2 regions of the Nostoc sp. 'Lobaria pulmonaria (5183) cyanobiont' genome follow, and region 2 is predicted to be linked to the other one. Evidence: predicted binding sites of a transcription regulator. Region 2 holds the regulator's gene; the other holds the start of a gene.
The links. Region 2 encodes NtcA, which controls nitrogen genes in cyanobacteria. Its sites were predicted from a motif close to TNTGTANNNNNNNNTACANA; they were not measured.

Region 1: a site for NtcA is predicted at 2,246-2,265, ahead of NLP_RS28125 (DUF3155 domain-containing protein). Genes of this name have one in related genera too.

The regions. Positions count from the first base shown of each region.
Region 1 covers NZ_CP026692.1:6,337,306-6,345,060, forward strand. Annotated here, with positions in the region: gene NLP_RS28115 (PadR family transcriptional regulator) at 519-866, shown strand; gene NLP_RS28120 (cofactor assembly of complex C subunit B) at 919-1,449, shown strand; gene NLP_RS28125 (DUF3155 domain-containing protein) at 1,900-2,217, opposite strand; gene NLP_RS28130 (GAF domain-containing sensor histidine kinase) at 2,504-3,859, shown strand; gene NLP_RS28135 (protein kinase domain-containing protein) at 3,980-6,706, opposite strand; gene NLP_RS28140 (hypothetical protein) at 6,713-7,447, opposite strand.
Region 2 covers NZ_CP026692.1:5,198,913-5,206,667, forward strand. Annotated here, with positions in the region: gene NLP_RS22885 (ABC transporter ATP-binding protein) at 182-1,165, opposite strand; gene hisB (imidazoleglycerol-phosphate dehydratase HisB) at 1,351-1,986, opposite strand; gene fabI (enoyl-ACP reductase FabI) at 2,102-2,878, opposite strand; gene ntcA (global nitrogen regulator NtcA) at 3,258-3,929, shown strand; gene NLP_RS22905 (DUF3084 domain-containing protein) at 4,098-5,588, shown strand; gene NLP_RS22910 (Holliday junction resolvase RuvX) at 5,719-6,171, shown strand; gene NLP_RS22915 (DUF3146 family protein) at 6,231-6,494, opposite strand; gene NLP_RS22920 (heavy-metal-associated domain-containing protein) at 7,395-7,595, shown strand.

The sequences.
Region 1 (7,755 bases), 1.1 Mb from region 2:
CTATCACACTTGCCAAATAAGACAAGAAATTCTGCGATCGTGGAAATCAGAAGTAGTTACTTTAAGTGTGTCTACCGACGTAGCAGCTCGATCCCAGATATATCCCCTAGCTTAAGATTTTAGAATTTGCATTGGGAAAATCACTGTAAAACAAAGTGTTTATTAAGTTTTACAGACAAAATAGCATTTTACCTGTAAAATTTCTTCGATGGCATTTTATTGCTTAAGCAGTTCTAACCAGCTCGGCATCAGTTAACACCAAGATAGTGACTTCCTCACTGTCTGTTCGCTCCTCACCACACCGTATCGAGCTTGAGTGGGGTACATTATTTTGTACTCCTAAAACTCGCCAACTCGCCCCACAACTTCACAGGCGTGGGTAATTGTTTGATGTTTACGCAATGGATATCTAGTCTAAGTAGCTTTATTATGTATTACTCACGTAGTAGTAGCACTGTATACTGGCTACAAGGATTGTAGACTTTACCTTAAGGCATTTTTTTAGCCATTCACTAACCATGAAACTTGAGGATATATATCAATTTTTTGAGAATCCTCCGCCAACTTACCTTTGTCAGGAACTAGCAGTTTGTTACATACTGTCTGTTTTATTACAAGGTGAATCCTACGGAACCGAGTTGATCGAGCAATTAGAAACTGAGTATCCCGTCTATCGGCTTTCAGATACCGTACTTTACAGTGCAATTAAATTTCTGGAAGACCAAAGTGCAATCACTGGATATTGGAAGAAACTCGAAGGACGGGGGCGCCCCAGGCGGATGTACCAAGTTTCTCCCGAATGGCAAGTTCAAGCTCAGGATTTAGCTTTTCAATGGCTTGACTACATCAACAGGAGGAAAAAGTAACGAATAATTGATAATGAATAAGTCTCCTCCAGTCAAACACTAACAATTAGTTATGGATACTGCTATTCTGCCATCTACGTTCCTGCTAACCTTGTTGTTATCGGTTGGGCTGTTTTTCTTTATTCGTGCCTCGACTAAAGATCGTACAGAAATGTCCCAACTAGTCTCTGAGCAAGATGAAGCTGTTTTAATGTCTCAATTAAAAGAGTATTTTCGATCGCGGTCTTACCGAGTGGCAGTGGTAGACCGAGAAAAAAATCAGGTAACTTTTGAAGGTAATGTTCGCCCCAGCTGGTTCTTAGCTATATTTCTGACTTTACTGGCAGCTACTGGGATTGTTTGTCTATCTCTGGTGGCATCCCTGCTTTTTCCTAGCCTCAGTACCCTTGTTCTGGCGATGGTACTGCTGTCGCCTTTAAGTGGTCTATTTTATTGGAAAAAATCTGGAAGACTTGAGAAGGTGTCGCTCAAAGTAGAAACAACTCAGAGCGAACAAACCTCCTCAAGTAAGGTAACTGTAGTTGCCCATCGAGATGAACTCAGTGAGTTGCAGAGGACTCTACAGCTCAAGCCTGGGAAATAATTGTTGATTCTTGCGATCATCTTTTAACTGTGATATGCAGACTTCTGACCTAACCTACTCTTTAGGCAATGGAAAGTAGTCAGGAGAAAATCAAGATTGCTGCTTTGTCAGTTTTCCCCACGACTTTGGTCGTGGGGAAAAAATTTAAATTCATTAACTTAAATTCATTGACAGAGCTTACTTAACTATCTACGGCATAAGAGCGCAACTTTACTAGCACTTTTAGACGCGCTTGGCTCTATACCCACTCCCTTCTGCACGATCAAAGTAGTATCAACCCATGCAATCTAGCATGGTTTGAAATAGGTTCACTTTCCAACTACCTGGACTAGATTTACTGGCAAATCAGCTACAAACTAAAAAAAAATTAAATTTTGCATAAACTTAGCAATTTTGCCAGTTAATAGTAGTCAGGAGCCACATTCAATGCTCAAGATGACCATCTATGGTTCACCGACTAGCTAAAGCAAGAGGTTCTTGACCTGGTGAAGGTTCTAACACCCTCAAACTAGGAAACAAGAAATGGTTTTCCTCTACGTATTGAGCACCAAACAGTCCCTTTTCTGCCCAGAAATAACGATCTGTAGTGTGTTCATTTCGCTTTACAAGTAGCAACGCTGGTGGCAAAATCCCTTCAGCTTGAATGAATCTTCTCGCTGCTGTCACAGGCTTTTCTTCGCCACTTTCGATGCTATATTGAGGCACGTGCTCCAAAATGCGCCGTCCTTCCTGACGACGACGACTTTTCCTTTTGCGTCTCCTTGCCAATCTATTGTCCTCCTCTTTCAAGCTATAGATTGTAGTAATAGCTACAAAATCCGTCGTCATTATATAGGTTCTAGTTCAGAATATCAATAGTTTTTAACCTTTTAATATAAGAAAGTTAATATATTTGAAACATAGAGAAAACAAAATTACCTAAGAATATAATCCCCTAGTAGAAACCATCTCTAAGAAAATTTTAGTTAAGCTTTATTAAATGAGCGAGGTAAAAATTAAGTATCCTCTCTTACATCATGACTCAAAATCTATAATCTTGAGCAAAAGCTAAAAAATGTTAATGTCTGCCAGTTCCGATTTTCTTGCTCTGTGTCGAGAGCAAATAGCGCTACTAACCCAAGGGCTGGGAGCGACTTTAAGTATTGTGTACCTAACACAAGAATTGGTAGATACTCCTTCCGGCGATGCCAAACTGATTCCTGTGGTGATTTACCCGGAAACAGCATTATTACCCCAAGGAGAGGAAACTATTGAAGCGACGGCATACAAGCAACTTCAAGTTGGAAATGCGTTTATATTACCCAATCATCAAGGAAGGTTATTGACACCGGCTTCAGAATCTCCAACTTCATCACAGGAGTCTGACATACCAGACGCGTCTCAACCCGATCTTAATGAGGAATACCTACTTAGTGGCAACCAAATTGTTTTACCTCTGATTTATGAGGGTGTGATGATGGGGTTACTGGTGACACGCAGGAAAGACCGGGCATGGAATGAACACGAGCAAAGTCAGATTCAACGGATAGCCCAAACATTAGCGATCGCTTGTATTTTAGATCAGCGGCGAGCATGGTTTGAGCAACAGTTGCATGAACAACAAATTCTCCAAGAAAAACAGCGGGATTTGCTAGATAACCTGTTGCATCAGTTTCGTAACCCATTAACAGCGTTGCGGACTTTTGGCAAACTGCTATTGAAGCGACTACGACCAGCAGACGCTAACCGGGATGTGGCAAATAGTATTGTCCGGGAAAGCGATCGCCTTAAAGAATTACTGCAACAATTTGAACAAGTAATTGACTTGACAGAGGCAGATTTAGCACCACTACATCTGCCGAAAAATGAAGTATTTGTAGAAGCAAGTATCCAAAAAGACGCTAAACCGCCGCTATTATTGCCGGGAACGGGAGATAAAGCAGTTGACTGCTCGTTAGCAGATATATTAGAACCATTATTAATATCAGCCAAAGCGATCGCCCAAGAACGAAAGCTAAAACTAATAACTGAAATTCAAGAGAATTCATCTCTAGTGCGTGCCAACGTCAAAGCATTACGAGAGGTGTTAACTAACATTATTGATAATGCTTTAAAATATACTCCCACTGGCGGCAAAATTTTGATTCAGGCTGGGCAAGAAAAAGCTAATTTTCAGGGAATAGTCATTAGTGATAACGGGCCAGGCATTCCACCCCAGGATTTAGAGCATCTTGGAGAACGGCATTATCGGGGTGTACAAGCGCAAACAGAAATCCCCGGCACAGGTTTGGGGTTAGCGATCGCTAAACAATTAATAGAGCAAATGCAGGGCGAAATCGAGGTTTTCAGCCCTGCAATCAACTCTAAGCTAACTTCACCCGATGCACCGGGAACTACGTTTATTATTTGGTTGCCTGAAACTAAAAGTTAGTCTATTCAGAACGGGTTATCCCATTTTCCTTTAACCTTTAACGCTGCTCAATATCCTAACCTAAAATTATTATTTTTAACAATCAAATAGCTAACTATTTATTCACATTATAGTTAGCATTTAAAGAGTTAGCATGTCATCCAAGCGCATTGTCATATTACCTGACTGTACTTCAACGAGCGAAGAAGTTAGCTTATCAAACTCTAGAGATACACCTATCTGGCTATTATTTATTAATTTAGACAGTGTTGGTATTTCTTCAAGCGACTCATCACTAACATACGATCTAAGAAGGACAGGTTGGATGTCATTGGTATTGATAAAATCAGTAATATTCTGCTTGAGTTTCTCAATGTCTTTAAGAAGTGAAGTAATTCGCAACTTATCTTCTGTACCGCTCTTATAATAGGAATTCTCACTTTCCTTAATAGTTAGTTTTAGATACATATAAGCAACTCTTTCAAGAATTTCTTTAATTTTAGACATTTTTACATTTTTTGGCTGCTTGCTGAAAGCAAGGTTATCAAAAAAATTCTTTTTTTGCTCATTATCATTATATGGTTCTCTTGTATTTATCTTCTTATTCTTAAGAGAATTATTCATAGTCAAAAGACTATTAATTATATCATTTATTCCTGGTTTACTGTAAGTATTGTTTTCAATACCTACGAAAAATATATTGTATATATAAATTCCTATCATGTTTAAATAATAAACACAAGGTTCAATATTTTGGTAGTATACAACTTCCCTTACTATCTCACCATTAGTAATATTGTTTATAATTGTCGATACTTCATCTTTATTATCTTCCTTAAACGAGACGTGTTTATAAGTTAAATTAGAGCCTTCTGAAGATTCAACTTGCAACAATATGTTTGTAGTATTATTTTGAGGTTTTAATATAATCCAATCTCCCTTTTCAATATTATTTCTATAAGAGGACGAATCTAAAAATTGATATTCATATTGTTTATTCTCTAATTCTTTAATTTTAATTTTCCGACGCAGAAATGCTAAATAATTTGGAACAAAAGGATTTCCCATATCACGAGTGATTTTTGTATATACAGAGTCACTTCTTAAATCTTTCTTATAATACTCTTCCGTCTTGTATGCCTGAAACCTTATAGTTAGATTTTCTGGTTCACTATTTGTTTCTCTAATAACCAAGTTTGTAGGATGTAACTCACTAAAGGAGAATGAATTCTGCGAAGAGGAAGATTGCACAGAGCGATTAACTAATTCAGATATTTTATCCAAATACCAAAATCCTCTTACAAAACGAGCAGGTAATTGATCCTTATCCAAGTTCTGTAGTTCTTTGAGTGTTTCTAAAAAACTTGGAGTAGGTGAATTATTTTCCTTTTCCCAATTGCGGCGATAAAGACTATTATTTGTTCTTCTAAATTCGAAATTTTTACTCTGCTCCAATTCTAATATTTTATCAAGCACAAGCTGCACAGCTATTTTATCAGAACTGTCATCACTAAGGGTATAAAAAGTGTTTCCTGCTTTGTAAAGTATGCACTTTAGAATAATCTCAACAATTTCACGAGGAGCATATGTTGTTGAATTTTTATGAAGCTTAAAAGGTTCAAATACCTGAACTAAACTTGGCTCACTAGATTGAAGACTAAAAACTTTTTCATAGTCTTCCATTATTTCATCAACTTTTTTCTCCTTTTTGTCATAAATTACTCGAATGTTATCATAAAAACGCTCTGGCGATTCTCCACAAGTAAGTAGATCAAAGAAAATAGCTCCCAAACCAAATAGATCAGTTTGTATGCCTTGCCGTTTGTACAATAAAATCTGTGTTTTATGATCGTTATTAATATTCTTAATAATCTCATTATTTACATTAAGAAAAATACGTATCGATGAGTTTTCATCAATAGAGATTGACTCAATTTCATACTGTTCTTTATTTTTACTAAAAACTACAAAATCGTTATTTCCAATAATTGAATCACGAAGTTTAGGATCGGTACTAATAAGCTCAACTTTCTGGTTTTCGCTATCTACTTGAATATCCGCATCACAAATATCAAAATAGTCTTTTTGTTCAGGTGAACGGTAGTGACGTGTTCCAAGAGGTAGCTCTGCACTAGCTATTGGCAAAGATGTATTTATTGGATCTCTTTTTGGTAACAGAAAACCAAGATCGCCAATTACAGCCTTAACCTCAGAACCCTCTTCGTTTACGAAAATATTTGCAGGTTTCATATCGAGGTGTAACAAACCAGCTTTATGAAGAGTTACAAGACCTTGAGCAATATCTTTTAAATATGGAAGTATATTAGCTATACGATCTTCAAAGGTCATCTGTCTAAGAATCTCATATCCTGTAAGCTTCCCACCAGTAGGGTGTTGAGATTTTTCCTCTTCTGTATTTTGTTCACCGTCTCTTTCCAAAATGTCTTTCAGTGTTACATCATACTTCTCAGTTACTAAAGCATAGTTTGAGATTCTTAATGGCTCAAAAAACGTCTTTAGTGTCTTATATACATTGGATTCTTGAAATGAATCAGTCCAACCAACTGTCCTGATAACACCAAAAATCTTTCTCTCTCCCCTGGCTCGTGTAATTTCTTGTGTTGATTTAATTTCATTGTCAAAACGTGATTGATCGATCTTATGAGCATAAAGAAGTTTAACAGCAAATCTGTCTTCTTGATTGCTATCATGGACTGCAAATACTATGCCAAAAGTGCCGTCACCAAGTTTAATAGGCTGCCCTTTTTTATCCAGTGTCAAATAAAAATTTTGGCTGTTGCCCCCTAAGGTTTTAAACGAATACTTGTCATTTTCTTTTTTAAGGTTATCTTCTTTTTCTAAGGACATAGTAATTTACTCCTGAGCTAAAATAAAGAGAAAATATTCTTTACGAGAGGTTTTGGGTTTATATTCAATTAAGATTGTTTTTTTAACTATGTTTTTCTCTAATGAAAATAATAAGTCAGGAATTTCTTCAAGCTTTATAATTTCACCAGCTTTATACTCTGTAAATTGGAAGGTTTCAGATAACTCTGATGATAAATTATTTATATCTATCACTCGTTTGGAACTATTTCTTGGAAATTCTAACTCTATAACCCCGTTTCTATTAAGACATAATCCAAATTGTTCTGCATTTTCGATTGTTTTAATCAATGCCCACTCATTTTCATGTATAGGAATTAATTTAATGTTATCAATTAGCACTGATTTATCTTCTGGGTTTCCTTTTTTATTCCACCAATTTATTTGATTAATGATTAAATGTAATCCACTACTGAAAGGGACATTTTGAATATTGAATTTGATGTTGTTTCCTGGTTCTGCTTTGCGTTTTTCTAGCGTATTAGTTGGAAGAAAAGCAATGGATTCATTTACATTATCTAACGGATTTTCTAAGTTTGTCTTTGTAGAATTTTTGGGAGAAATTATAGCTAAAGGCTTATTTTGTTTACCTATTATAACGAAATTAAAATTAATAGACGGATTGATATTTTCTGCCAGTTTTAGATTCAGATTTTCGATACCTGTAAGTTTAGGGATAAATCCTTGAAGTAAGTTAATAATATCTAATAAATCTTGATTCATAAGCATTATCTCCTTTCTATACCACCTAATTAATTTGAGCGCTTGAGCAAAAGTACCAAGATTAAAATTATTTTTAATAAATCCTATAAAAATTAGTCTTGTCTTACCTCTGGAGCGCTATTATCACTCTTATAAATAAAAAATATCGCAAAATTTTTGCTGAAACTTAGTTTCAGCAAGTTTATAAAAATGCTGAGTTTAGTGAAAAAACTAGCATGAGTGCCATATATGTACAATATACAGCAATTACATTAATCTTACAATTTGATTTTAGATTAATGCTCTTTTATTACTCTCATTAGAGAATA
Region 2 (7,755 bases):
CTGCGATGAGTAGTAAGGGACTACTAAAATTAGGAACAAGTTCATTAAATAAATACAAATAACCTTGAAAAGATGTCGGATTTCATTTTTTGTGGATTGTGTTGGGTAAAGAGAACTTAAAAAGGCAGAATTTGGGTTTTGTTCTTCAAGCCAGTCGACAATTTACTATTTGGCAATAAGACTAATTCAATGAGTTGTTTTTTCTTTGGATTTGTTGAATAAAAAATTCTTCTAGGGAGTGACGTGACAAGTTAATGGCGATAATTTTACCTTCCATGAGACGAAGACTGGCAAGAAAATCATAGTAATCATCTTGTAGTGTACCGTGCCAGGAACCATCAGGCTCAAATATGAGAGTGGGTATCCATTTTTTGAGAATTTCCCAGTGACCACCTTGACCTTTGACGTGATATGTGTCGCCTACGCCTAAGAGTTCATTGAGGGAACCAGAGCAAATTAGTTCACCTTGAGCGAGGATGGCAATGCGATCGCAAATCTGTTCTACTTCACTCAGAATGTGGCTATTAAAAAAAATTGTTTTACCAGCAGCTTTGAGCGCCAGAATAATTTCTCGCATTTGGTAGCGTCCCACTGGATCGAGACCAGACATCGGTTCATCCAGAAAAACTAAATCTGGCTCATTAATTAATGCCTGTGCCATACCAACACGCTGTAGCATTCCTTTGGAATAGCGACGCAGGAGCTTTTTACGGGCATCGGCTTGGGATAAACCGACTAATTCCAGTAGTTGGGGAATCCGCTGGCGTTGGACACTTTGGGGAATTTGGAATAACCCAGCAGCAAGCTGCAAAAACTCCCAACCAGTGAGATAGTCATACAAATAGGGATTTTCTGGTAGATAGCCAATATGTTGCTTAACACTGCGATCGCCTATTGGTTTACCCAACAACGATCCCCGTCCAGAGGTGGGATGAATAATTCCCAGCAATAATTTTAAAAGGGTGGTTTTACCAGCACCGTTAGGCCCCAGCAACCCAAAGGTTTCGCCTTTGTAAACTGTTAAAGAACAGTTTTTGAGAGATACTACTTTTTGATTTAGCCAAAAACCAGTGCGATAGACTTTTCGCAACTCAGAAGTTAGGACTACTGGCGGAATGTCTGTCGTATTAAGTTGAGAATTAGGGTCATCTGCAACAGACTTCATCTCGGTTAAATAACTATTTATCAGCTTGGTATTAATTAAAAATTACCCAGTAGGCTGATAATAACCATCACCAAGCTGTGTGTCAATTATCGTGAACTGAGGACTGGGGATTGGGGACTAGGAAGACAAGGGTAGAGTTTTCCCGATGCCCAATGCCCAATGCACAATATCCAATTTGACTCCTTTCATAGAACTCCCTTAGAACTGGGAATTAAGCCAGCACGTCGGGGATCAATTTCCACCGCCAGCCGCGTTGCTCTTGCAAAGGCTTTAAATGTCGCTTCAATAATGTGATGGGAATTAATACCATCCAATTGTCGAATGTGCAATGTCATTTGACTATGGTTCACCAAAGCCACAAAAAATTCTCGCACCAGTTGGGTGTCATAGGTTCCTACCCGCTGAGTAGGAATTTGCAAGCCGTAGCTGAGGTGAGGACGTCCAGAAAAGTCTAGTGCTACCTGAACTAAGGCTTCATCCAATGGTGCAAGAAAATTACCAAAGCGGACAATACCTTTTCTGTCGCCTAGTGCTTGGTTAAAAGCTTGCCCTAAAGTAATGCCTACATCTTCGTTAGTGTGATGATCGTCAATTTCCCAGTCTCCCTTGGCTTGGACATCAATATCAATCAGCCCGTGGGAGGCAATTTGATGCAACATGTGATCCAAAAACGGAATACCTGTTGCTGCTGTGCAAGTTCCTCTACCATCCAGGTTGATGGTAACTTGCACATTCGTTTCACCAGTGGTGCGGTGAACAGTGGCAATCCGAGGGGTTTCAGTTAAGCGATCGTAGTTTAAATTAATTTTGCTGATTTGCATAGGAAATTGGACATGGGGAATAGGGCATGGGGCATGGGGAATGAGAAATGGACAAGAATTTTACTAATACTCAATTCCCAATGCCCAATCCTCAATGCCCCATGCCCAAATTATCTTACATTCCCATAATTTCATATCCTGCATCTACATAGAGAATTTGTCCGGTAATGCCGCTGGACAAATCACTACACAAGAAAGCCACAGCGTTGCCTACTTCTAATTGAGTGACGGTACGTCGTAGGGGAGCTACTTCTTCTACATGATGAATCATATCCAAAATCCCACCCACTGCTGAAGATGCCAAAGTGCGGATGGGGCCTGCGGAGATGGCATTCACGCGAATATTTTGCGGACCTAGTTCAGCAGCCAGGTAACGCACACTAATTTCTAACCCCGCCTTGGCAATTCCCATGACGTTGTAGTTAGGGATTGCCCTAACACCACCTAAATATGTCAGAGTGACGATACTACCTCCCTCTGTCATCAAAGGTTTAGCTGCACCACTTAACTGCACTAGTGAGTAGGTGCTGATTTCTAAGGCGGTGTTAAAGCCAGAACGAGAGGTTTGGCTAAAATCTCCAGTTAAATCGTCTTTGCTTGCAAAGGCCAGACAATGGATCAGAATATCTAACTTTCCCCACTGTTCGCGGATTGTCTCAAAGGTAGATTTAATTTGATCTTCATCTTGGACATTACAGGGAAGAAATAAGCTGGGGTTGAGGGGTTCTACCAATTCTGCAACTTTTTTCTCCATCTTGCCGCGTTCATCCGGCAGGTAGGTGATACCCAGGTTTGCTCCGGCTTTGTGCAGTTGTTGGGCAATGCCCCAGGCGATCGAGCGGTTATTGGCAATACCTGTAACAAGGGCATTTTTTGCAGTCAGATTTAGCATAGAAATTGTTAATGCGATCGATCATTAGGAGCATACTAGAATCTGAGGCACGTTTTGTCTTTGTTTTATACAGGATTGACAAAAATGAATATTGCTAACGGTGTTTACTGTGAGAAAAATCTTGATTTTTTATAAAGATATTCTCAAGATATCTTTATTTGTTCTTCAAAAAACCTTTTGAATACAGCTATTGGAACTACTTATCAACAATTAGTAGCTGAAAGGATCAACAATTATGTATCATTATAAACAAAGAGTTATGAAGAGATTTGTTTGAGTATAGGAAAGTACAGAAAGGTTGACGGTGCTTTATTCATTTTTCGGGTGTATTCTTAGGTAATCAGTTTTTGTTTTTCCGGCATTGGGTAGGGGAAGGGAGATGATCGTGACACAAGATAAAGCCCTAGCAAATGTTTTTCGTCAGATGGCGACCGGGGCGTTTCCGCCAGTTGTGGAAACGTTTGAACGCAATAAAACGATCTTTTTTCCTGGCGATCCTGCCGAACGAGTTTATTTTCTTTTGAAAGGTGCTGTTAAACTTTCCAGGGTGTACGAGGCAGGAGAGGAAATAACGGTAGCGTTGCTGCGGGAAAACAGTGTTTTTGGTGTATTGTCATTGCTGACAGGAAATAAGTCGGATCGGTTTTACCATGCGGTTGCATTTACTCCTGTGGAATTACTGTCAGCACCAATTGAACAGGTAGAGCTAGCACTCAAGGAAAATCCAGAATTATCAATGTTAATGCTGCGAGGTCTGTCTTCGCGAATTTTACAAACAGAGATGATGATTGAAACTCTCGCTCACCGAGATATGGGTTCTAGGTTAGTGAGTTTTTTGTTAATTCTTTGTCGAGATTTTGGCGTTCCTTGTGCAGATGGGATCACAATTGATTTGAAGTTATCTCATCAAGCGATCGCAGAAGCAATTGGTTCAACTCGTGTTACTGTCACCAGGCTACTGGGAGATTTGCGTGAAAAAAAGATGATTTCTATTCACAAAAAGAAGATTACTGTGCATAAACCTGTTACCTTAAGTAGGCAATTCACATAAAAACAATTGGAGAAAGGGGAGTCGGCGCGTGTTGTATTTTGAAAGATGACACTAATAGCTAGAGGTAAATCTAAAATTGAATAATTTCAGCTATTGCCAATTTCCACTTCTCCACAGACAATGCTTAAAAGTAGTAGGCTGTATCTGGAAGGATTTCGGTAGCTAAAGATGACCACCGGATACATCCTCATCGCAGCAATTTTGATTCTGGGAGGCGTAATTGCCACCGTGGGCGATCGCATCGGCACACGAGTTGGCAAAGCCCGCCTCTCACTTTTTAAGCTCCGTCCGAAAAACACTGCTGTACTAGTAACAATTTTTACTGGTGGTTTGATTTCAGCATCAACTTTAGGGATTTTATTCGCTGCCGACGAAGGCTTGCGAAAAGGAGTCTTTGAGTTAGAGGATATTCAAACAGACCTTAGACAGAAGCGGGAACAGCTAAAAACCGCAGAAACTCAGAAAAGTCAGGTAGAGAGTGAGCTAAACCAAGCAAGAATTGCCCAAGCAAAGGCACAACAAGACTTGCAGGCAATTAATCAATCCTTGCAGGCGGCAAATGCCAAACAGAGGCAAACACAAGCTCAGTTGAACCGCACAATTAGTCAGCAAGCCCAAACCCAAACTCAACTCCAACGCACTCAAGGTCAGCTAGATCGGGTGGTAACTCAATACCAAAAAGCCATAGCTGAATTGCAAAGTGTTTACGACCAGAGAAAGGCACTACAGGCGGCAGTTGAACTACTGAAGACAGAACGTCAAAGACTGTATGCCGAAGCGAAAAAAGCCATTGACGAAGCTAAAACAGCAATTGAAAAACGCGATCGCGAACTTGCTAACCGTCAAGAAGCCATAGAACAGCGCGATCAAAAAATTGCCCAACTGGATCAACTAATTCAAAAACGTAATGTAGAAATTACAGCACGAGAGCAAGTGATTGCCAAACGAGAATCGCGCCTCAAAGAATTGGAAGCACAACAGGAGGAACTAGAACAGGAAGTTGCCAGGCTGGAAAAATATTATCAGTCCTACCGCGACCTGCGTTTGGGTAAGCTGGCCTTAGTTCGCGGTCAAGTTCTGTCCGCTGCTGTCATTCGTGTTACTCAACCTGCTGCTGCTCGTCAGGCAGTGGTACAACTTTTACAAGAAGCCAATCGCAACGCCAACCTTGAATTAAGCGAACCTGGTGCAAATCCTGCAAATGTAGAGCTACTGCGTGTGACCCAGGATAGAGTCGATCAATTGAGCAAGCAGATTGGCGATGGTAAAGAATACGTCGTGCGAATTTTCTCTGCTGGTAATTACGTCAGGGGAGAAAAGCAGATAGAATTTTTCGCGGATACAGCCCAGAATCAACTAGTTTTTTCAGGAGGCGCGGTGCTAGCTACGACTACTGCTGATTCCAAAACCATGACATCTTATCAGTTACAGCAGCGCCTAGAAATACTGATTTCTGCTTCCCAATTTCGTGCCCGTAATGCCGGAATTGTCGAAAATGTCCAAGTAGAAGGGACTTTTCTGCGCTTTGTCAGCCAACTAAGACAGTATAATCAACCCTTGGAGATCAAAGCGATCGCAGCAGAGGATACTTATACAGCCGGGCCATTGAGAGTAAAATTGGTGGCAATAGTTAACGGAAAAATTATTTTTAGTACTTAAAAAATTATTTGTACGCTGTTATTAGTAAGATTTAAATATATTGAACAGCAGCCAAAATAGTTGCTGTAGCTGGATTTTTTATTTAGCAGACACGACGCGAACATTTCTAATTTTTAATTTTTAATTTATTATGAATTTCCGTGAATTTTCACCAACGCAACCAGTCATCTTGGGGTTTGATCCAGGTCGAGATAAATGTGGTTTAGCGGTGATGGGACTGGATCGGCAACTGCATTATCATCAGGTCGTGCTAGCAAAAGAGGCGATCGCTACCATTGAGACACTGCGTCAAAGGTTTCCGATCTCTTTGATGGTCATGGGCGACCAAACTACAGCCAAACAGTGGAGAGAGAAATTATATCAAGAATTGACAGAACCCCTGAGCATTATTTTAGTGGATGAGCGCTACACAACCTTAGAAGCACGCGATCGCTATTGGCAAATGTTCCCGCCCAAAGGGTTAATAAAGCTATTGCCACAGGGTCTACGACAGCCACCAAGACCCATAGATGACATTGTTGCCATCCTTTTAATCGAAAGATACTTAAATCGCCTCACTGAATCAGCAGCCAGCCAATTTTAAATTTTTTCTTCAATCCAAAATCTAAAATCCAAAATCCAAAATTGAATAACTCCTAAGTTTTAAAGTTCCGCCCGAATCGTAAAAGCATAGTCTCCTCCAGGCTCTAGCTGGTAATCTTGTTGCTCTAAGAATCGACCGAGGGGTTCTTTGATCAAGGCGCGACCTTGGGAAGGCTTGACGGCAAGTTCTCCCCGGCGAAAATGCCACTGGAAATGCCACTCAAACTCACCTGCACTCACTTCGCCCTCAAGGAAGCCGTGTTGCCAGGATTGGCGGGTAATTCTGACATGGGCAATGGTTTCTGGCAGACGTTTTGCACTCACAATGCTTTATGCCAAGTGTGGAATAACAGCCGATGATGTAGGCTATTTATTTTATTTACCAAACATATCTTAATTAAACAAACTGACAAAGTGGGTATTTGTAGTTGACTAGGTTGTGTTTATGAGCAAAACTACTTCACTATCCTGAAGCCGCACCACCGATAGGTAAGCAAGCTACGCGTAGCGTCTTTTAGACAAGGGTTAGTGAGTCTTCCTTCGAGGGTCACAGCTAGTCGTAGAGATTGGAAAATAAATCAAACGAGAAATGCTAATTTTTTCGTTGCTTCTAGCGATCGCACTTCAACTACTGGCACATTTGAGCAATCGTTTCCATTCGCAACGTGAAGCAGTCTCTACCGTCAATAATCAAATTAGCAGTCTTCAACCCTCCTGTCACAATTGCGTCATTGAAGGTTTTAGTTGCGAAGCCCACAGTATATCTATACCGCAAGATAGCTGTTTTTTGAATCTATATGTACTGTAAAAGTTGGGCAAAAGTATCTGGGGTATACAATAAATTAAAAACTACAGATAAAAAGGTTTCGTGACTTACGTATAGACCCTTGTACGATCAGGCAGTGTTGCAAGAACAACTATGTCGAACAGCAACGTTTAGAAAAACAGGGGGAATGTCTGGTGGGGTCTTCAGAATAAACTAAAAAAGCGGCTTTTTATAAGTTAGTAGTACTAAGTGCATTTTCAGAAATAACTTTATAGATTTTGGTATTTTTTTTGTTTTTACTGCCTAAATAATTTGTCAATAATGATTTAGGTATAACTATTATTTATTACTATTTGTCTAATGCTCGATTCCCTAACTCAAGTCAGATGTGCGCTTACTATTAAAACCGATATTATATATATTAAATGTAAATTTCAGTTTACGTAATGAGGTAAGTAATGGCAATTAAATTGAAAGTTCCGGATATTAAAGGTGATGAGTGCGCCAAGAAAATAACTAAATCTATTCTGACTATGGAATCTGATGCCAAAGTAGACGTGAACGTTGATACTAAAACTGTAACTGTAGATGCTGCGGCTTCTGAAGAGTCAATTAAACAGATGGTTCAATCTGCTGGTTATACTATAGAGGGCTATTAATTAAATTTCTAAATTTTCTAATAAATTTAGATGAAATGATTTAGCCAACACAATTGCTTAATGATATTTACGTCCGTTTTACGGGCGTAGATATTAATAACTTACTCTACTTCATCGCAAATATTCCTCCTTTTACAGCAGGGCAAACCTGAATGAAAGT